3 regions of the Xanthobacter sp. ZOL 2024 genome follow, and region 2 is predicted to be linked to each of the others. Evidence: riboswitches for the same ligand, from Rfam matches in the RefSeq annotation. Region 2 holds a riboswitch; each other region holds the start of a gene.
What was found. A riboswitch is a leader RNA that binds a small molecule or an ion and turns the genes downstream of it on or off. The one in region 2 is predicted to bind cobalamin.
Positions count from the first base shown of each region.

Region 1: linked by a shared signal. The riboswitch ahead of ACU4E7_RS13055 (TonB-dependent receptor plug domain-containing protein) and the one ahead of ACU4E7_RS01810 (ribonucleoside-diphosphate reductase subunit alpha) in region 2 are both predicted to bind cobalamin.
Region 3: linked by a shared signal. The riboswitch ahead of cobW (cobalamin biosynthesis protein CobW) and the one ahead of ACU4E7_RS01810 (ribonucleoside-diphosphate reductase subunit alpha) in region 2 are both predicted to bind cobalamin.

Region 1 covers NZ_CM128808.1:2,840,198-2,845,587, forward strand. The annotation lists gene ACU4E7_RS13050 (ABC transporter substrate-binding protein) at 1-945, opposite strand, end outside; gene ACU4E7_RS13055 (TonB-dependent receptor plug domain-containing protein) at 962-2,914, opposite strand; cobalamin riboswitch at 3,122-3,327, opposite strand; gene ACU4E7_RS13060 (hypothetical protein) at 3,395-3,832, opposite strand; gene ACU4E7_RS13065 (WYL domain-containing protein) at 3,893-4,705, opposite strand; gene ACU4E7_RS13070 (SH3 domain-containing protein) at 4,809-5,165, opposite strand; gene pgeF (peptidoglycan editing factor PgeF) at 5,162-5,390, opposite strand, start outside.
Region 2 covers NZ_CM128808.1:348,558-353,947, reverse strand. The annotation lists gene metE (5-methyltetrahydropteroyltriglutamate--homocysteine S-methyltransferase) at 1-1,768, shown strand, start outside; cobalamin riboswitch at 1,847-2,041, shown strand; gene ACU4E7_RS01810 (ribonucleoside-diphosphate reductase subunit alpha) at 2,148-4,997, shown strand; gene ACU4E7_RS01805 (ribonucleotide-diphosphate reductase subunit beta) at 5,018-5,390, shown strand, end outside.
Region 3 covers NZ_CM128808.1:934,296-939,685, reverse strand. The annotation lists gene cobN (cobaltochelatase subunit CobN) at 1-1,907, opposite strand, end outside; gene cobW (cobalamin biosynthesis protein CobW) at 1,910-2,965, opposite strand; cobalamin riboswitch at 3,055-3,321, opposite strand; gene cobO (cob(I)yrinic acid a,c-diamide adenosyltransferase) at 3,362-3,970, shown strand; gene ACU4E7_RS04570 (DUF1289 domain-containing protein) at 3,970-4,860, shown strand; gene ACU4E7_RS04565 (cobyric acid synthase) at 4,870-5,390, shown strand, end outside.

The DNA.
Region 1 (5,390 bases), 2.4 Mb from region 2:
CACCGCCACCGCTGCGCCGTGGGCGGCGCGGGAGAGGCGAATGAAGGCCTCGCCCAGCTGCGGCCCCACGCAGGCCCACAGCCGAGTCGGCACCGAGGCGATGCGGCCGGCGGCCATGGCATCCACCACCGCGGGGTGGGCCATCATCTCGCGCGCGAGGGAGGGCGGGGCATCGGGCTCGTCATCCACCACCAGCACGTCGGGCCTGGCGGTGACGATCTCTTCCAGGGAGAGCTGGCCGAGTTTGTCCGGCGAGAGGCGGGCGGCCACATTGTCGAGCCCGGCCCGCCGCATGAGGTCGTCGGCCAGGGTGTCGCGGCCTACGGTGAAGCCGTTGGGGCGCATCACCACCGCGCGCGGTGGGCGAGCGGGGGCGGGCGGCGCGGCCGCCAGGGCCGCCTCGATCTCGCCGACCATGGCCTCGCCCCGCTCCGGCACGCCCAGACGCTGCGCCACCAGGCGGATCTGCGCGTAGGCCTCGTCCAGATTCTGGGGAATGGTAAGCTCCATCACCGGAATGCCGAAGCGGTGCAGCATCGCCACCGTATTGCGGGTGGTGAAGGCGCCGGCGATCACCAGATCGGGGCCAAGCGGCACCACCTCTTCCGCCAGCCCCCGATTGGCCGGCACCCCGGTCGCCAGATCGGCCACCGTGGAACCGACCGGATCGGCGGCGAGGCGGGTGACGGACAACACGCGCTCCTTCGGCACGAGGCGCAGCACCAGCTCATCGGCGCACAGGTTCAGCGAGACGATGCGGCGCGGCGCGGCGTCCGCCGCGGGCTCGCCGCCGCGCGCCGTCCCGTTCCCGCCGGCGAGTCCGAGGGCGAGGCCAAGGGCGAGGACAGCGGCGCCCAGCACCCGTCGCGCCGGGGCGAACGGCCGCCGGCCGCCCGCCGGAGCGGGCCGCCGGCGTGCCTGTCGCGCCCTCTGGTCGTGGTCCATGCGCGGGTCCGCCCCCTCAATAGGTCAGCCGCAGCCCGGCGAAGGCACCGAAGCCTGGAGCCAGCCAACCATTGGGGTTCTCATAGGATTCGTTGAACAGGTTGTCGATCCGCCCGAACACCGCGACGTTCTGGTTGACGGTGTAGTTGGCCGCGAGGTTGACGATGGTGTAGCCGGGCTGGCGCACCACGGCGAAGGTGGTGCGGTCCACGTCCCACCAGTCGGAGAGATAGACCAGGGTGGCCGAGACCGTGAGCGGGTCGATGGGCTGCCAGTTCACGCCCACGCTCACCTTGTTGCTGGGCCGCCGCAGCGGATAGCAGGAGGTGGCATCGCGCGGCGCGCAGCTCACGCCGAACGAGCCGCCGGAGGGGAAATAGCCGATGGTGCTGGTGTAGGTGTAGTCGGTCCGCACCGAGAGGCGATCGGTGATCTTCAGGGCCAGATAGGCTTCCACGCCTTGGCTCGTGGCGCTGGAAAGGTTGGCGTAATTGTAGCTGTAGGTTGCCGCGTCGTAGGTGGTGACGATCAGGTTGGTGATGTCGTTGTGGAAATAGGTGGCACCGAAGCCCACCCGGTCGCTCCACAGCATCTGCTCGAAGCCGGCGTCCCAGCCGGTGCTTTCTTCCGGCGACAGGTCGGGATTGCCGTAATAGGGGGCATAGAGCTGGTAGAGGGTCGGCGCCTTGAAGGCGGTGCCGTAGGTCATCTTCAGCTTGGTTCCGGTTTCCGGAAACAGCAGGGCCGGGGCGATGCGCCAGGTGGTGTGATCGCCGAAATCGTCATTGCTGTCGTAGCGCACATTGGCGGCGACGAAGAAGCGCTCGGCGAACGCCGATTGCAGCTCCAGATAGCCGGCGGTATCGCCGGTGTTCGCGTCCATGGCGGACCAGGCGCTTTCGCTGGTCATGCTCTCATTATAGCGCTCGATGCCGGCGAGCAGGTTCTGCCCGGGTAGGAAGGTGTAGTTGGAGCGCCAGTAATAGGTTTGCCGGTCGCCGTCATAGGTGCTGGCATTGTCGGGATAGGGGCTGGCATTGGTGCGGCTGTAATCGGTGGCGGATACCCCGAAGGTGCTCACCAGCCGGTCGTCGAAGGTCTTCCACAGGCCCTCGGCCTTGCCGATGAAGAAGCGGCCATAGCTGGTGTCCTGCATGGGGGCGGGATAGCCGGTGCCGGTGCTGTAGTTGTAGAGGTCCGAGGTGTAGGCGAGCTGGCTCTCGATGTAGCGCGCCACCACATTCACCGAGAAACTGTCGCTCACGTCCGCATCGAGGCGGGCCGAATAGGTCCAGTTGTCGTTGGCGTTGTTGTTGATGGGCTCGCCCGGCAGGGCGATGTTGGCCGGTGTCACCGGGATCGACGTGCTGGCGAAATGGCCGACGTTGAAGGCATAGCCGATGTTGTTATAGCCGCCGCTGAGGCTCGCCACCTGGTTGAAGGTGCCGAGCGAGCCGGCTTCCACATAACCGCTGGCCTTGGCCGGGCCCTCGCCACGCTGGGTGGTCATGGAAATGACGCCGCCGATGGCGTCCGAGCCATAAAGGCCGGACTGCGGGCCGCGCAGCACCTCCATGCGGGCGAAGTCATTGGTGTAGAGGGTGCCAAGGTCGAAGGCGCCGTTGGGGGCCGAGGGGTCGCCGATGTCGACACCGTCGAGCAGCATCTTCACGTGATTGGAATTGGTGCCGCGCATGAAGATGGAGGTCAGCCCGCCGGGGCCTCCGGTCTGCACCACATTGAGACCGGGCACCGATTCGAGCGCATCGGCCACCGAACGCTGCTGGGTGTTGGCCAGGTCTTCAGCAGTGATGACGGTCACCGAGCTCGCCACTTCGCGCAGCGGCGTGGGGATGCCGGTGGCGCTCACCACCACGTCGGGCAATTGGATCTGGCTGGCATCGGTGCCGGTGGTGTCGGCAGATTGCGCCAGGGCCGGCGTGGCGGCGGCCAGAGCCAAGAGGCTCACGGACAGGCTTACGGACAGGTTCAGGGCGCGGGACAACAGATGAGGGCGGCGAACAGGCACTGTGGCAGACGGCGAAACGACAAGCATTGCAACCTCGGGCGGGACGCCTGTGGCACGTCACCGCGAACGAGGGCTTTCGTGTTGCCGGCCGCAGCCGCCTGACCCGAAACACTCCCACTATCGGAACACCCCGCCCGACGAGCTCGCGTGTGACCACGGTCGACGGCAGGTCTCCTGGCTCGCGGGTCACCATTTTCCGCTGCCTTCCCAGGCCCCGAGTGCCCAGTGGCGTTGCTGCGGAAAACTCGCCGCTTACAGTTGCGGGGGCAGCCGCGGAATAGAAGCGCCAAGCGCCTCGCACCGCATTCCCTTTTATTCCTCCGGGGAGGAGTACCGTCGCCGGCGAACCTAGGCGAGCCGGGGGTGCCCCGTCAATGCCCGGTTGTTGCTGCACTTTGGTCGCAATCGGGCGACGCCCCGTTATTGCTCGGTGAAGAAGGTCATCAACACGTCGCCCTCGGCGCCGGTGAGGCACAGGAAGCGGTGCACCTTGTCGCTGCGGTCGCGCTGGATATAGGCCTCGCCCATGATCACCGTGTCGATGGGGGTGTTGCCGACCTTCAGGTCGCCCTTGGCGATGGTGAGGCCGTCCATGTCGATGAAGAGGTCGTCGATGGACGGCGATTGCGCCTTCAGCCGGGTCAGTGCGTGGGCCTTGCAATCCGCCACGTGCCGCGCCTGCTCGGCGGCAAGGGCCTGTTGGCGGGCCACCGCTTCCGCCGTGGGCTGCGGGCTGGCCGGTGCCGGTGCCGCCGGCGCCTTCTCCGGCGCGGCGGAGGCGACGCGGGGCGCGGCGGAGAGCGCCGCCATCACCAGCAGCGGGAGCAGCGCAACGGGGCGGACGATGGAATGCGGCATCGGGTGTCCTCACGTGGTTGATCCGTGAGGACAACGCTGCAGCTCGAGATTTGTGCCGCCTCAGAGCAGCCCCTGGCCGGTCAGGCTGTGGCAGAACTGGTCGAGCAGCACCGCTTCCTGCTCCTTGAGCACCCCATCTGCGGCGATCACCTTGAGGCCGGCTTTGAGCAACGGGCCGATGGCCGCGCGATCCCCCGCCATCAGGGTGTCCAGCGCCGCCTCGACGCTTTCCGGCGTTGGCCGCAGGCGGCCGAGATAGGCGGCGAGGCGCTCACGCTCGCCGCCGGTGAGGTCAAGGTCAGCGGCGGCACAGGCGCGCTCGCAGAAGAACTGGATCTCCTCCATTTCCGCCGCCCCCAGCTCGCCATCGGCCACCGCCAGGGCCACCAGCAGCACCACGCCGGAACCGTTGACGATGGTGCGGATGCGATCCCAGCGGGGCGCCGCCGGCTCCGCGGGCGGCACGCGGATGGCATCCTGCGGCCAGGTGAAGCCGAAGGTGTCCAGGAAGAACCGGCTGAGCGGCTCGCGCCGGGTCCCGTCGAAATCGCTCACGGCCTTGATGCGGTCCACCCGGAACGCGCGGGCCGCCTGCCGCTCGTGGCAGCGGGCCAGCAGGATGGGCACGCCCTCCACATTGCGCTGCACCGCCCAGACCGAAATGCGCCGGTGGCTGAGATTGCCGGCATGGTCCTCATAATCGATCACGAACGACTGGCCCTCGGCCGGATCGTGATCGTGGGCGTGGTCCGCCCATTCGTCGTGTGGGTCGTCGGCCGGCACCACGATCTGCGAGGCCCGGGCGTAGACCGGCGCGCCGAGGCTGGCGACGCGGCCAATGAAATAGGACTTCAACGAGGTGATGGCGTTCATGAGCCGCTCATGGGCAACGTCTTGAGGCAAGGGCCAAGTCGTGGGCAAGGTCCCGGATCACCTTATTGGTAACCCAGGCGCGCGCGGCCTCAAAGCGGTGCTCTCAGAAGCTGGCCTCGCGCAGGTAGCGGCCATTCACCCAGCCCACCGCCGGTGCCGGCTGGCCCGGCGGCGGCGCGTGGCGGCTCACCTTGCACCAGCGTTGGCGGCCGCGCAGCACGCAGCCCTGGTTGGTGAGAAGGGTGCCATTGGCGAACCGCGCGAGGATCGGGCTTTTGGCGGATGGTTCCGTCCGCAGGTTCAGCGCATCGCCCGGTGGTACGCCCGCCACCGCCCACACATCGGGGCCGCCCATCAGCCCGTCGGCGAAATCCAGGGCCATGGCCGGGGCGCTCAGCCCCACCACCGCCAGCAGGGCGAAGGCCACGCGCCGTGGCCGGACAGGACGCAGACCCATCATGCCGCCTCGGGGGCCAGAGCGATGGCGGCGATCAGCCGGCCGTAATCGGCTTCGCCGCGGTGGGTGGCGCGGCGGAAGGAATAGAAGCGCGTCGGGTCGGTATAGGTGTCCAGCCCCAGGTCCTCGATGAAGACGACGCCGGCTTCCTCCAGCCGGAAGCGGATGAAGCTCGGCAGGTCGAACCAGGCGTGGTGGGGGCGGTCCGCCGGGGCGAAGAAGCGGGCA
Region 2 (5,390 bases):
GGGGTTCGATCCGCTGTCGCTGCTGAGCAACCTGCTGCCGGTCTACACGGATATCCTGCGCCGGCTGGCGGCCAATGGGGCGCAATGGGTGCAGATGGACGAGCCGGCCCTGGTGCTCGACCTGACCGACGCGGAGCGGGCCGCCTTCCGCCGTGCCTATGGCACCTTTGCCCGTGCCTTGCCCGATCTCAAGATCATGCTCACCCCCTATTTCGGCGCCCTCGGCGACAATCTCGACACGGCCCTGGCCTTGCCGGTGGCGGGGCTCCACCTCGATCTTTGTCGCGCGCCGGAGCAGCTTGAACAGGTGGCCGGGCGCGCACCCCTGGGGCTGGTGCTGTCTCTCGGGATCATCGACGGGCGCAACATCTGGCGCGCCGATCTGCCGGCCCAGGTTGAGCGCCTGAAGCCCGTGGTGGCAAAGCGGGGCACCGACCATGTCGAGCTCGCGCCCTCCTGCTCGCTGCTGCATGTGCCCATCGATCTGGAGCAGGAGACCGATCTCGATCCGGACCTGACGTCCTGGCTCGCCTTCTCCGTGCAGAAGATGGACGAGCTGGCGGTGCTGGCGGCGGCCCTGGCCGGACGGGCGGAGGAGGTTCAGCCGGCGCTCGCGGCCTCCGCGTCGGCCGCTGCCGCCCGTCGCACCTCGCCCAAGGTGCACACTGCGGCGGTGGAGGCGCGGGCCGCCGCTGTCACCCCCGCCATGGGCCGCCGCGCCCATCCGTTCGCGGTGCGGGCGGAGGTGCAGCGCCGGCGGTTCGCTCTGCCGGCTTTTCCCACCACCACCATCGGCTCGTTCCCGCAGACCGCCGAGGTGCGGCAGGCGCGAGCGGCCCATGCCAAGGGGGCACTGGACGATGAGGCCTACGCGGCCTTCCTGAAGGCGGAGACGGCCCGCACCATCCGCTGGCAGGAAGAGATCGGCCTCGACGTGCTGGTGCATGGCGAGTTCGAGCGCAACGACATGGTGCAGTATTTCGGCGAGCAGCTCTCCGGCTTCGCTTTCACCAGGCATGGCTGGGTGCAGAGCTACGGCTCGCGCTATGTGCGCCCGCCCATCCTGTTCGGCGATGTCGCGCGCCCGGCGCCCATGACGGTGGCGTGGTGGCGCCATGCCCAGTCCCTCACCGACAAGCCGGTGAAGGGCATGCTCACGGGGCCGGTGACCATCCTCAACTGGTCGTTTGTGCGTGACGACATCCCGCGCAGCGCCGCCTGCCGCCAGATCGCCCTCGCCATCCGCGATGAGGTGCACGATCTGGAGCGGGCCGGCGCCGCCATGATCCAGATCGACGAGGCGGCGTTGCGTGAGGGCCTGCCCCTGCGCCATGGCGAATGGGGCGCCTATCTCGACTGGGCGGTGGCGTGCTTCCGCCTGTGCGCATCGGGCGTCGCGGACGAAACTCAGATCCACACCCACATGTGCTATTCGGAATTCAACGACATCATTGCCGCCATCGCCGCTATGGATGCGGACGTGATCTCCATCGAGACCTCGCGCTCGAAGATGGAGTTGCTGGATGCCTTCAAGACCTACAAATATCCCAACGAGATCGGCCCGGGCGTCTATGACATCCATTCGCCCCGGGTGCCGGGCACCGAGGAGATGGCGGCGCTGATCGGCCTCGCCCGTCAGCGGCTGGATGACGCCCAGATCTGGATCAACCCCGATTGCGGCCTGAAGACCCGCAAATGGGACGAGGTGAAGCCGGCGCTCATCAACATGGTGGCCGCCGCCCGCGCGCTGCGCGCGCTATCGGCCTGAGTCCCGACCCGGCGCGGCGTGGCCCGCGCCGGGTGCTTTTCCGGTCGTCTAAATATTGACATAGGCGGGGATGGTTGGCCTACATTTAGTGGTCACGGTCCCCTGAGTCGAAAGGCCAGGGGCGAAGAGGGAAACCGGTGTGAAGCCGGTGCTGCCCCCGCAACTGTCAGCGGCAAGCCAAGGTCCAATCCTGTCACTGGGCGCAAGCCTGGGAAGACGGACCCGACGCGACGACCCGCGAGCCAGGAGACCTGCCGTGACACCGCAATCGTCCTCGGGCGGGGTGTCCCGGTGGATCGCAGGTCCGGCTCGGGGCGCGTGCGCTTGGCCGCTTTGCGTCCGCTCGGCCTTTGCCCCCAGAGCATGGGGTTTGAGCCGAATGTCCCTCGAAATTCTCTCCGCGCGCCCGCAGTCCGCGCCCCTCGCGCCGCCGCCCGCCCTCCGGGGGGCGGACCCCGCCTATCAGGTGATCCGGCGCAACGGGGCGGTGACGCCGTTCGATCCGGCCAAGATCGCGGTGGCGCTTACCAAGGCGTTCCTGGCGGTGGAAGGCGGCTCGGCCGCAGCCTCGCGCCGGGTGCACGACATCGTTGTCGATCTCACCGCCCAGGTGGTCGCCAACCTGACCCGCCGGGTGGAGGCGGGGCGCACCTTCCATATCGAGGATGTGCAGGACCAGGTGGAACTGGCGCTGATGCGCGGCGAGCACCACAAGGTGGCCCGCGCCTATGTGCTCTATCGCGAGGAACGGGCGCGGGAGCGGGCCGCGGCGCGCGCACCTGTCGCGCAGACGCAGGCTCCGCGCCTTCACATGCGCGCCGCCGATGGAGCCCTCGTGCCGTTCGACGACGCGCGGCTGGATGCGCTGGTGCGCGAGGCCTGCGCCGGCCTCGATGGCACGACGGCAGAACCCATCCTCGCCGAGACGCGGCGCAATCTCTATGACGGCATCTCCCAGGAGGAGTTGGCGCTGGCACCCATTCTCGCCGCCCGCACTCTGATTGAGACCGAGCCCAATTATTCCAAGGTTTCCGCCCGCCTGCTCACCGACACCCTGCGGCGCGAGGCGCTGAGCTTCGTGTTCCACCGGCCGGAGGCGGCGACGCAGACAGAGATGGCGGCGCGCTATGGCGATTATTTCCCCGCCTTCATCGCCGCCGGTGTCGCAGCCGAGCTCCTGGACCCCGAGCTCGCCCGCTTCGACCTGCCGCGCCTTGCCGCCGCGCTGAAGCCGGAGCGGGACCTGCAGTTCGATTATCTCGGGCTCCAGACCCTTTATGATCGCTATTTCCTGCACGTCTCCGGCACCCGCTTCGAGCTGCCGCAGGCCTTCTTCATGCGGGTGGCCATGGGCCTGGCGCTGCGCGAGATCGATCGGGAGGCGCGGGCGATCGAATTCTATGACCTGCTCTCGTCTTTCGATTTCATGGCCTCGACCCCCACTTTGTTCAACGCCGGCACCCTGCGCCCGCAATTGTCCTCCTGCTTCCTCACCACCGTGCCCGATGATCTCGACGGCATCTTCAAGGCCATCCGCGACAATGCGCTGCTCGCCAAATATTCCGGCGGCCTCGGCAATGACTGGACGCCGGTGCGGGGCCTTGGCGCCCACATCAAGGGCACAAATGGCGAAAGCCAAGGGGTGGTGCCGTTCCTGAAGGTGGCCAACGACACGGCCATCGCCGTCAACCAGGGCGGCAAGCGCAAGGGTGCCGTGTGCGCCTATCTCGAAACCTGGCATGTGGACATCGAGGAATTCCTCGACCTGCGCAAGAACACCGGCGACGACCGCCGCCGCACCCATGACATGAACACCGCCAATTGGATCCCGGACCTGTTCATGGAGCGGGTGGAGGCCGGCGCCGATTGGACCCTGTTTTCACCCGATGAAGTGAGCGACCTGCACGACCTCTATGGCGCGCCCTTCAAGGCCGCTTACGAAGCCTATGAGGCGCAGGCGGCGCGGGGCGAGATCAAGGTGTTCCGCACCGTGAAGGCGGTGGAGCTGTGGCGGCGCATGCTCACTCTTCTGTTCGAGACCGGCCATCCCTGGATCACCTTCAAGGATCCCTGCAACCTGCGCTCGCCGCAGCGCCATGTGGGGGTGGTGCATTCCTCGAACCTGTGCACCGAGATCACCCTCAACACCTGTGCCGACGAAGTGGCGGTGTGCAATCTCGGCTCGGTCAATCTCGCCGCGCACGTGGCGGCCGAGGGGCTCGATCTCGAGCGGCTGCGCCGCACCGTCTCCACCGCCATGCGTATGCTGGATAATGTGGTGGACATCAATTTCTACACCATCCCGCAGGCGCGCCGCTCGAACCTGCGCCACCGTCCGGTGGGCCTGGGGCTGATGGGCTATCAGGATGCGCTGGAGAAACTCGGCCTGCCCACCGCCTCGGAGGGGGCGGTGGCGTTCGCCGACACCTCCATGGAGGCGCTGAGCTATTTCGCCATTTCCGCGTCGGTGGACCTTGCCGCCGAGCGCGGGCGCTATGCCTCGTTCGAGGGCTCGTTATGGTCCAAGGGCATCTTGCCCCTGGACAGCCTCGATCTTCTGGCCGAGGCCCGGCGTGGCCATGTGGAACTGGACCACTCCGCGACCCAGGACTGGGCGGCCCTGCGCGCCCGGGTGATCGAGGTGGGCATGCGCAATTCCAATGTGCTGGCCATTGCGCCCACCGCCACCATCTCCAACATCGTTGGCGTCTCCCAATCCATCGAGCCGGCCTATAGTCAGCTTTATGTGAAGGCGAACATGTCCGGCGACTTCACGGTGGTGAACGCCCATCTGGTGCGCGACCTCAAGGCCCGAGGCCTGTGGGACGAGGTGATGGTGTCCGATCTCAAATATTATGATGGCATGGTGAGCGCGATTGATCGGGTGCCGGAAGATCTGAAGGCGCTTTATGCCACCGCGTTCGAGATTGCGCCGGAATGGCTGATCCGCGCCGCCGCGCGGCGCCAGAAATGGATCGATCAGAGCCAGTCGCTCAATCTCTACATGGCCGAACCCTCGGGCCGGAAGCTGGACGAGGCCTATCGCTTCGCCTGGCGACAGGGGTTGAAGACCACTTATTATCTGCGCGCCCGCTCCGCCACCCATGTGGAGAAGTCCACCCTGAAGGGCACAGACGGCAAGCTCAATGCCGTCGGTGCCGCGCCCATCCTGGTGGAGGTGCCGCGCGCCTGCGCCATCACCGATCCCACCTGCGAAGCCTGCCAGTGAACGGGCAAGGAGATATGGACATGCTCGATTGGTCGGAGCCCGCGGCTCCTCCCTTCTCCGATGCGCCGGTGCGCCCGCCGGCATCCGGGCGGCGGGCCGAGGTGCCGGCGGATGCCACCGGCCTTGGTGCCATCGATCGTTCCGGTGGCCGGGTCAGCGTGGATGAAAAGCGCATGATCAATGCGCGGGCGGATGTGAACCAGATCCTGCCCATGAAATATAAGTGGGCATGGGAGAAGTATCTGTCGGCCTGCAACAATCATTGGATGCCCACCGAGGTCTCCATGCAGGCGGACATCGCCTTGTGGAAGTCGAGGGACGGGCTGACCGAGGACGAGCGGCGCATGGTGAAGCGCAATCTCGGCTTCTTCGCCGCCTCGGAGAGCCTGGTGG
Region 3 (5,390 bases), 590 kb from region 2:
TTGGGATCGAGCCCGTCGGCATTGGAGAATTCATCCAGCAGCGCCTCCAGCCGGGCGAGGCGGGTGGGGGTGCCGGAGGGGCACAGCGGCGGCGGCACGTGGCCGAGGGTGATGGCGCCGATGCGGCGCTTGGCCTGGGCCGCCTCGCCCGGATCGTTGACGATGAACGGATAGACCACCGGCAGGTCGCCCACCAGGGCCTCCGGCCAGCACGTGTCCGACAGGCCCACCGCCTTGCCCGGCAGCCATTCCAGCGTGCCATGGGCGCCCACGTGCACCAGCCCGTCCACCGTGGCCCGCAGCCACAGATAGAAGGCCACATAGGCGTGGCGCGGGGTGCGCGACAGGTCGTGATACTCGCCATCGCGCTGCGCCGGGAGGCCCCGTTCCGGCTGCAGGGCCACCAGCATCCGCCCGCGCGCCACGGCGGCGAAGGCGAAGCCGTCCGCGCTGGCGTCCGGGTCGTGCTCGGGCGGGCCCCAACTTGAGTCGAGATCGGCCCGCAGGGCCTCGGGAAGCCGGGCGAGGGCGGCGCGATAGGCGGCCATGGGCCACATGATGCGCGCGCGGCCCAGAACGGTGGCGAGCGGTGCGCCGCTGGCGGTGTCGTAGCCCGCGGCGGCGAGATCCGCGAGGATTGCCTCGGCGGAGGCGAGGGCATCGAGCCCCACCGCGTGGGCGAGGTCCCAGTCGCGCCCGGGATAGGTGGACAGCACCAGCGCCAGCCGCCGATGCGGCGCCGGCGTGGCGGCCAGTTCATGCCAGCGCCGCACCCGGTCGGCGACGGCGGCGATGCGGTCCAGGGCGGGGGCGTGGATGGTGCGCGAGAATTCCAGAGCGGGGTCGCGTTCCGCCTCGGCCTTGAAGGAGACGACGCCGGCGAACAGGCGGCCATCCACCTCCGGCAGCACCACGTGCATGGCGAGATCGGCCGGCGACAGCCCGCGCGCGGCCGGCGCCCAGGCGGCCCGGCTCGATGTGGCGAGGGCCACCTGGAAGACCGGGACCCCGGCGGCGTCCAGCGGCGAGGCGGACCCCTGTCCCTCGTCCTGCCCCTCGTCCTGTCGCTGGCTTTGGCCGCGCCCCGAGAAGGCGGTGGCGTTGACGATGGCGACGGGCTTGAGGGCGGCCACCCGGGCGGTCAGGACATCGGCGGCGTCGGGCGCCTTCAGCGACGGCGCGAACAACCCCAGCACCCGGAAGCCGCGCGCCCGCAGCGCCGCGAACAGGGCCTCGATGGGGGCGAGATCGGCGGCCACCAGATAGGCCCGGTAGAACACCACCAGCACCAGCGGCAGGGCGTCGCCCGGGGCGGCAGCGGGCGGCCGGACGGGATCGGTCACCCCCGTCTCCGGGGTCCACAGGCCGACGGTGGGCACGGCCTTCGCGCCCGGCACCGGGGCGGCGTAAAGGCCCGCCGCCAAAGCCAATTGCGCCAGGGCGGCCTGGGCGGCGACCGCGCCGCCGGCATCGCACAGCTCGGCCAGCCGTCGCAGGGTGGAGTGGGGCAGGGTGGAGGCGGCATCGAGCCGCGGATCCGGGCGCCCGTCCGCCGGCAGCACCGCCAGGGCGATGCCCTTGGCGCGGGCCAGCGCCTCGATCTGGCCGAGGCCGTAGGGCCAGTAGGAGGCGCCGCCGATGAGGCGGATCAGGATGCCTCTGGCGGCGCCGAGGGTGCGCTCGATATAGGTATCCACCGACAGGGGATGGCGCAGCGCGCCGATATTGGCCAGCCGCAGGCTGGGCATGGCCCCGCCCGCGCCGCCACCGCGCCGCCAGCCGGCGGCGAAGGCGCCGAGATCGGAATCGGAGAACGACAGCACCACCAGATCCGCCGGGCTCTGCCCCAGGTCGGTCGGCGTGTCGGTCTCCTCCAGTCCGTGGCTCTCGCGGAAGACGATGTGCATGCCTATTCGGCCGCTTCCACCTGTGGCGCGAGCACGGCGGCAATGGCCTTGGGATCGATGTCGTCGTGCTCGGCGATCACCACCAGGCGGCCGTGGCGGGCCTCCTGCGGCCCCCACGGCCGGTCGTATTGATGGCGCACCCGGGCGCCCACCGCCTGCACCAGCAGCCGCATGGGCTTGCCGGCCACCGCCGCATAGCCTTTTACCCGCAGGATGTTCTGGGTATCGGCCAGGGTGACGATGCGGGCGGCGAGCTCGGCCGGATCGGCCAGCTCCGGCACCTCGATAACCACGCTGTCGAAATCGTCGTGGTGGTGGTCGCCGGCACCGTCATGGTGGCTGGGGCGGGCGGCGAGGTCATCCTCGGCGGCGGCGCCGAGGCCGAGGATGATGCGCGGATCCACCACCCCGTCGACCACCTCGACGATGGGCAGCGGGCGCGGCGCCTCGGCCTGGATCACCGCCTTTGCCTGAGCGACGCCGGCGGCGCCGGCGAGGTCCGCCTTGGTCAGCAGCACGATGTCGGCGCAGGCGATCTGGTCCTCGAACACCTCGCTCAAGGGCGTCTCATGGTCGATGCTGGCATCGGCCTCGCGCTGGCGGTCCACGGCGGCGACGTCCGGGGCGAAGCGGCCGGCGGCCACCGCCTCCGCATCGGCGAGGGCGATCACCCCGTCGACGGTGATGCGCGAGCGGATGTCCGGCCAGTCGAAGGCCTTCACCAGCGGCTTGGGCAGGGCGAGGCCGGAGGTTTCGATGAGGATGTGGTCCGGCCGCGGATCGAGCGCCATCAGCGCCTCGATGGTGGGGATGAACTCATCGGCGACGGTGCAGCAGATGCAGCCGTTGGCCAGCTCGATGATGTTCTGCTCCGGGCAGTCCGGCAGGGCGCAGCCCTTGAGGATCTCGCCATCGACGCCCACGTCGCCGAACTCGTTCACCACCACCGCCAGCCGCTTGCCGGCGGCGTTGCGCATGAGGTGGCTGATGACGGTGGTCTTGCCCGCGCCCAGAAAGCCCGTGATCACCGTCACGGGCAGCTTTTCGAGAGTGGCCATGGTGCGCCTGCGTCCCATCCTGATGGTTCGGGGGGCGCATGGCGGGTGGCTTGACCTTAAGCCCTCCCGACACCGGCGCACCCCGTCCGGTTCCGTCTGTCGGGCTGGCAGGTCTCCCGGCTTGCGGAAGTCAGAGGACGCACCACACGATCCGCCCGGGGGCGGTCGGCGCGGGCGGCTCTGGCGGTCACCCTGCCTTCCCGGCGCGAACCAGTGGCGTTGGGCGACCTCTCCGGTCACGGTCGCGGGGGCGGCTGCGCTTGGGCAGGCGCGTGGGCAGCATGCTCACGCGCCGAAGAGCCTGGCGCATTCCCTTTTCATCTGTTTACACAGACACCAGCTTCGCGGGAAATGTGCCCGAACGGCCGACTCTGTCAAGCAAGAAGGATCTGCCCCATGGATGAGCTGACCGCCCGCCACAATGCCAAGATGAAGGTCGTCAAGGCGGCGCGGGACGAGATGATGAAGTCGAAGACCCGGAAGAAGGGCCTCATCATCGTCCACACCGGCGCCGGCAAGGGCAAGTCGTCCTCGGGCTTCGGCATGATCCTGCGGGCGATCGCCCATGGCATGCCGTGCGCGGTGGTGCAGTTCATCAAGGGGGATCGGGAGACCGGCGAAAAGACCCTGCTGCGCGAGCGGTTCGCCCGGGAATGCCGGTTCTTCGTCAGCGGCGAGGGCTTCACCTGGGAGACCCAGGACCGCGACCGCGACGTGGCGGCGGCGCAGCGCGGCTGGCAGTTGGCGCAGGCGCAGATCCTTGATCCGCAGATCCGCTTCGTGCTTCTGGACGAGATCAACATCGCCCTGCGCTATGGCTATCTCGACGTGGCGAGCGTGGTGGACTTCCTGACGACGCAGAAGCCGGCCATGACCCATGTCTGCCTGACCGGCCGCAATGCGCCGCCGGAGGTGATCGCGGCGGCCGATCTGGTGACGGAGATGACGCTGGTGAAGCATCCGTTCCGCGACGGGGTGATGGCGCAGCCGGGGGTGGAGTTCTGATGACCATCAATGTGGAAAAGCCCCGCCCGGCGAGCCCGTGCATCGGCGCCTGCGGCATTGATCCGGCCACCGGCTATTGCACCGGCTGCGCGCGGACTGGTGCGGAGATCGCCGCATGGGGCGGCGCCGACGAGGCCGAGCGCCAGCGGATCTGGGCGGCGCTGCCGGCCCGCGCCCGCACGCTCGGCCTGCAGATGCGCCGGCTGCCGTGGCGCGGCGCCAGCCTGCTGGATGCCATCGAGACGCGCTTCGCGACCGCCGCGGGCACCTTCGTGGTGGGCGTGCCCGGCGCCGTCGCCGAGGTGCTGCGGGAGCCCGATGAACCCTTCGAGCGGGTGCGCGAGGCGGACACCCTCACCGTGCGCACCCGCCGGGCGGCCCTGCGGGTGGAGGCGCCGGCCTTCCTCACCGCCTTCGAGATCGCGCGCGAAGGGCGCGCGCCACTGATCGCGCTGGCGGTGCCCACCGGCCGCGCCGATGCCGCCGGCCCCACCACCCTGACGGCCCTCGGCACCGATCCGCAGGCGCTGCTGGCGCGCGATGCCGATGGCCTGCTGTTCGATGTGGGGCTGGGGCGCCGGGGCGTGCGCTTTTCCATCCGCTGCGCGCCGGCGCTGGCGCCGCGCATTGCGGCGCACTGCGGCACGCCCTGGCCGCAGGACCTGGCGCGCATCGGCGCGGCGGTGGTGGAACACAGCCCGGTGCGCGTGGTGGAGACACCCTGCCTGCGGGCCGAGATCGATGCGGTGATCCCGCCGCCGGATGGTCGTTCACCGGAGGGGCCGCACACCCATCTGCTGCCCGATCTGCTGGCGCAGGGCGAGGCGGGGGCGACCGGCCTGCCGCTGCCGAAGGGCTATCTGCTCGCCGCTTTGTTTCATCCGGCCTGAGGCGGCGCCATGGCACGCGCGCTGATGATCCAGGGCACCGGCTCCAATGTGGGCAAGTCCCTGCTGGTGGCCGGGCTGTGCCGGGCGGCGCGGCGGCGGGGCCTCTCGGTGGCGCCGTTCAAGCCGCAGAACATGTCCAATAATGCCGCGGTGACCGCCGACGGGGGCGAGATCGGCCGCGCCCAGGCGCTGCAGGCGCGCGCCTGCGGCCTCGCCCCCCACAGCGACATGAACCCGGTGCTGCTCAAGCCGCAGAGCGAGGTGGGCGCGCAGGTCATCGTGCAGGGCCGGCGCCTGGCCACCGCCGGGGCGCGCGACTATTTCAAGCTGAAGGCCAGCCTGCTGGCGCCGGTTCTGGAGAGCTTCCATCGCCTCGGCGCGGCCCATGACCTGGTGATCGTCGAGGGCGCGGGCAGCCCGGCGGAGGTCAATCTGCGCCCGGGCGACATCGCCAACATGGGCTTCGCCCAGGCGGCGCAGGTGCCGGTGGTGCTGGCCGGCGACATCGACCGTGGCGGGGTGATCGCCCA